2 regions of the Pontibacter sp. SGAir0037 genome follow, and region 1 is predicted to be linked to the other one. Evidence: riboswitches for the same ligand, from Rfam matches in the RefSeq annotation. Region 1 holds a riboswitch; the other holds the start of a gene.
What was found. A riboswitch is a leader RNA that binds a small molecule or an ion and turns the genes downstream of it on or off. The one in region 1 is predicted to bind cobalamin.
Positions count from the first base shown of each region.

Region 2: linked by a shared signal. The riboswitch ahead of C1N53_RS14720 (TonB-dependent siderophore receptor) and the one ahead of metE (5-methyltetrahydropteroyltriglutamate--homocysteine S-methyltransferase) in region 1 are both predicted to bind cobalamin.

Region 1 covers NZ_CP028092.1:4,132,311-4,134,502, reverse strand. Annotated here, with positions in the region: gene metE (5-methyltetrahydropteroyltriglutamate--homocysteine S-methyltransferase) at 1-888, opposite strand, end outside; cobalamin riboswitch at 1,049-1,246, opposite strand; gene C1N53_RS17030 (peptidase M61) at 1,331-2,192, opposite strand, start outside.
Region 2 covers NZ_CP028092.1:3,597,813-3,600,004, reverse strand. Annotated here, with positions in the region: gene C1N53_RS14720 (TonB-dependent siderophore receptor) at 1-1,335, opposite strand, end outside; cobalamin riboswitch at 1,439-1,644, opposite strand; gene C1N53_RS14715 (DNA-3-methyladenine glycosylase) at 1,769-2,192, shown strand, end outside.

The DNA.
Region 1 (2,192 bases):
CACGCCAAGCGACAGAATGGTTTGTTTCGGTAGCAGGTTCAGCACATTCGCCAGCTGCTCTGGAGCACGAACCAGATCAATATGAAGTGCACAAACCGGCAGTGAAGTAGCCAGTACCGTGTTATCCCTTAAACCATCAAAATAAGAGGTCACAAGAGTTTTAATGCCTGGACAGTGCTTCTTAATTTCCTTGTAAGCAAAGGCAAAGGCTTCTTTTTCTTTTGAAGTTAGATCCATAGCCAGAAAAGGTTCATCCAGTTGCACCCATTCGGCTCCTCTTGCCCTTAGTTGCCCGAGTAGCTCTACGTAAACAGGTAGCAAATTATGCAGCAGGTCTATTCTATGAAAACCTGCTTCCTTTTCTTTGCCTAATAATAAGTATGAAACAGGACCGATGAGGACAGGCTTCGAGGGTTTGCCCAGTACTTGCTTCGATTGCTCGAAATCGTAAATCACTTTGTTAGAGAATAGCTGAAAAGTCTGTTCTTTGTGAAACTCAGGTACAATATAATGGTAGTTGGTGTCGAACCATTTGGTCATCTCCATCGCCTTTATATCGAGGCCATCTTTCTGATAGCCTCTTGCCATAGCGAAGTAAAGGTCCAACTCCGTATTGCCTTTATGTTTGGTAAGTACCGGGCTGTAGCGGGCAGGTATGTTGCCTACTGTAAGCGACATATCCAGCACCTGGTCGTAAAAACTGAAATCGTTGGAAGGGATCAGATCGATGCCTGCTTTTTGCTGCAGCAACCAGTTCTGTTGAAGCAGTTGGTCTTTTACCTGGTAAAGCTGTTGTTGCGAGATTTTGCCAGACCAGTACTGTTCGCAAGCTTTCTTTAGCTCGCGCTGTGCTCCCACCCGTGGGTAGCCCAAATTGTTTTTTAGCATACAGATAATACTTTTAAATAAACATTAATTTGACTTAATGCTCAGTACAGTATTCACAGTATGCTTTCGTGAAAATAGCGGAAAGAAAAGACACAGAGAGGCAAGCGCAGCCTTACCTCCTCTTTTCATTAACTCCAGACTAAGCTTCAATCGCGAAAGCATTTGTCTCATAATTTCAGGCAAGTCTCCTGGCTTGTAACGTTGTTGCCGTCCTTCTCATACTGTTTTTACACAATACAATGGACATAATAGAGGCAACAACCGGTAAGTTACTTACAGTTGCGCGACAGCCCGTGATTTACACACGGTTCCTTTTTAAGCGCGGTATTACCCGCACACCTGACATTAGGAAGAAGAATAAAGTAAAGAACTTTGCGGTGAAGATAAGCTAAATTTGTTTCACCGCAAAGTCAGGCTGGCCAGACAAGCTCTGGCAGATCCGTTATGGCAAATCGGTTTTAAGCACCTGTGCCCGTAACAGGAGCTGTTCAGAAGTAGGTGCAGGAGCGTCTTCTATTACGAACCGTAACTCTACCTCTTCCTCTGCTGGTTTATAGGTTTGTTTGTAAAGTTTGTTGTTACGAATGAAAGTAACTTCTACCGGTGTGCTTTTCTTTACTTCGAACAGGGGCTCCAGAAGCTCATAAATAGTAGTCTCTGTCAGCGGGGTGCCGTTAACAGCTTGCAAGATGTCATACTTTTCAAATCCAAAGCGGTTGTTCATAGGTTCTGCAACCCAGTAAAACTGCCTGCTCTTTTCAAAGCCAAGGCGAAACTCGCCGAAAGTAAGCTTGGTGCCTTTCTTTTTATCAGTATAGTTCCAACCTATTTTCTGATAGTACTCTTCGTAGGGCAGCGGAGTATCTCCCACTACATAGGTAGTAAAGAACTGCCTGATATCCGGGTGAGAGGCGGCTACAATAACCTCAATCAGCTCGTCGTCCTTGAAAGGCTTGTTGGGGCCGTATTGCTGTGAAAGCTGCAGCATCAGTTCTCTTAAACCCATTTTGCCTTGCGTGAGCTCCTGCAGCCTGATATCGAGCAAGAAGCCTATGAGAGCGCCTTTCTGGTATACATTGCCGTACATTTCCTGGTAAGCCGGTTCTATAATGTGGCGGCTCATTTCTGTAAAGGATACATCTTTGAATTCGCTTCCCCGCCTCATTTTATCCATCATTTCCTCTTTAAAGGCATCATAGCTTTTCAAGCCCTCTTGTAGCTGTACCAGGTTAGAGAAATATTCTGTTACGCCTTCGTAAAGCCATAGGTGCTGCGAAATTTTAGGATCTTTAAAGTCGAAGTAC
Region 2 (2,192 bases), 530 kb from region 1:
GTTCCAACCTTGTTCCGGCTTTAGCTCAGGGTTGCCTCCTGGCCTCCAGAACCTGTCATTAAGGGTTGGTACACGGTAGCTACCTGCTATATTTCCTTTCAGGTATAAGCTATGGTTGCTTTGAGAGAAGAAGTTCCAGTTAGCGCCTATGGTTGGCGTAGGAGCCGGGTTATAACCTTTGATAAACGTTTGGCGCAGGTTCAGGCTGAGGTTAAGTTGCTGCGAAGGGTCAAAGCGGAAAAGTATAAAAGCAGAACTCCTGTTTTCTTCCACAGCTCCACCATATCCATCTACATCTCCTCTGAAGTGTTGCAGGTTAATGCCTCCCCGCAGGCTCCATTGCCGGCCATAGGTATAGGTTTGCTCTGCCTGTAGCTGATAAGTTTTTATAGCTGTTTCGGAATGAGTTTCAACATCCGTATACTGAAGGTAATCTGAGAAGTAGGCTGTTTTTATATTTGTCTCGCCCCAGCGACTGCTCAGGTTGTACTCCGCCATGAGGCGCAGGTTTTTGTCGAGTTGGTTTGCATTTTGATAAGCGGCTCCCAGTGAAGGCTGTACTTCTCTATCGGTGGAGGTGTACCAGCTACGGAATGCCAGATAGCTTTTCGGGGAGAGGTGCCAGGTAAGGTCCTGCGTAAAGCCTTGCTGCTGCACTTCTGCGTTTTCCTGGGTTCTTTCAGGAGCGCCGAAGCGTGCATAATCTCTGTACGTAAACCTGTTCTGGGCCAAGTGCCAGAAGGCACTTGCTCCAACGGAGAGCTTCTGGTTTTTGTAGTTTACGGCAGCATTGGTATAGTATCTGCCAAAGCTGCCAACTTCCTGCTGCAACTCACCGCCAAAGCCTTTGCCTGTGTAAGCAGGAGAACTAAGCAGAACAGCCCCGCCAATAGCTCCGTTACCGTACGTTGAGCCTGATGCGCCATGCTGTACGGCTACTTCGCCCACACCACTTAAAGGCAGAGTAGCAAAATCACTCTGGCCAAGTGAGGGTAAGGCTATGTTTAAACCATTCCAGAGTACGGCTGTGTGAGAGGCACCGGTACCTCTGAAGGAGACGCTGGAAATGCCGCTCGCCCCGTACGTACGTACATAAACAGGCGTACGTGCCTGCAAAGCCTCCGCCAGGCTGCTTGAAATATACGTTCTGAGATAGGTGCTATCTAATGTGGCAATGCGGCTTCCGGCAGCAAATACTTCAGCAGGCTTGCCAAATATCTCTACTCCCTGCAGGTGCTGATACAGAGTATCCTGCTGTTGCTGCGCCCGGGCAACAAGAGGCACACCGGCATAAGTAGCCAGCAGCAGACAGAACAGAAAAAACGATTTTACCAACGTATAGCTTGCTTAAACCCCGAAGCATGCAAATGGGCAGACAGGCATAACAGCAAACGCTGGAAGAGCGGGAACTGTGTAGCTTTTTACCCGAAAGCATACGACAAAATATAGTCTGACTGGCAGGTCTCCTGGCTTTCTTCAGTTAGCCCGCCTTCCCATTCTGCTAAAGCAAAACAGTGGCTGTGGTGTTGGGCTAACCCTTTTAAAGAAGATTACAGTTGCGGGAACAGCATAGGTATTGCACCTATTTCCCTTTTAAGGCTTTTACAACAAGATGTAAAGGCCACCAATCTGGCCGCAAAGATAGCGTTTTATTTAAATAAATGAATCAGAAATAAGAAATGGGAAATAACTGCATTGCGAAGGGTTTTCTAACGCTGAAGCTGAAGCAGCCGTATCGAAGAGTGGACACTACCAAAACGTAATAACCTTGAAGCTAAATAAAGCATTTTATACCCGAGCAAATGTGGTGCAGGTGGCGCGTGAGCTATTAGGAAAGTACTTGTTTACAGATATAAACGGCACTATAACCGGTGGCATGGTTGTAGAAACAGAGGCTTATGCAGGTGAAGGAGACAGAGCCTGCCATGCACACCTGAACAAGAGGACGCAGCGCACCGAAATTATGTACCATGAAGGAGGAGTTGCTTATGTATACCTGGTGTATGGCATTTACCATTTGTTTAACATTATAACCAACATAGAAGGAAAGGCCGATGCAGTGCTGGTTAGAGCCATTGCGCCCGAAACCGGGGTAGCGGAAATGCTGCTGCGGCGGAAAATGCCCGCCGTAAAACCTAATCTTACTGCAGGGCCAGGAGTGATGAGTATTGCACTGGGTATAGATAAAAGGC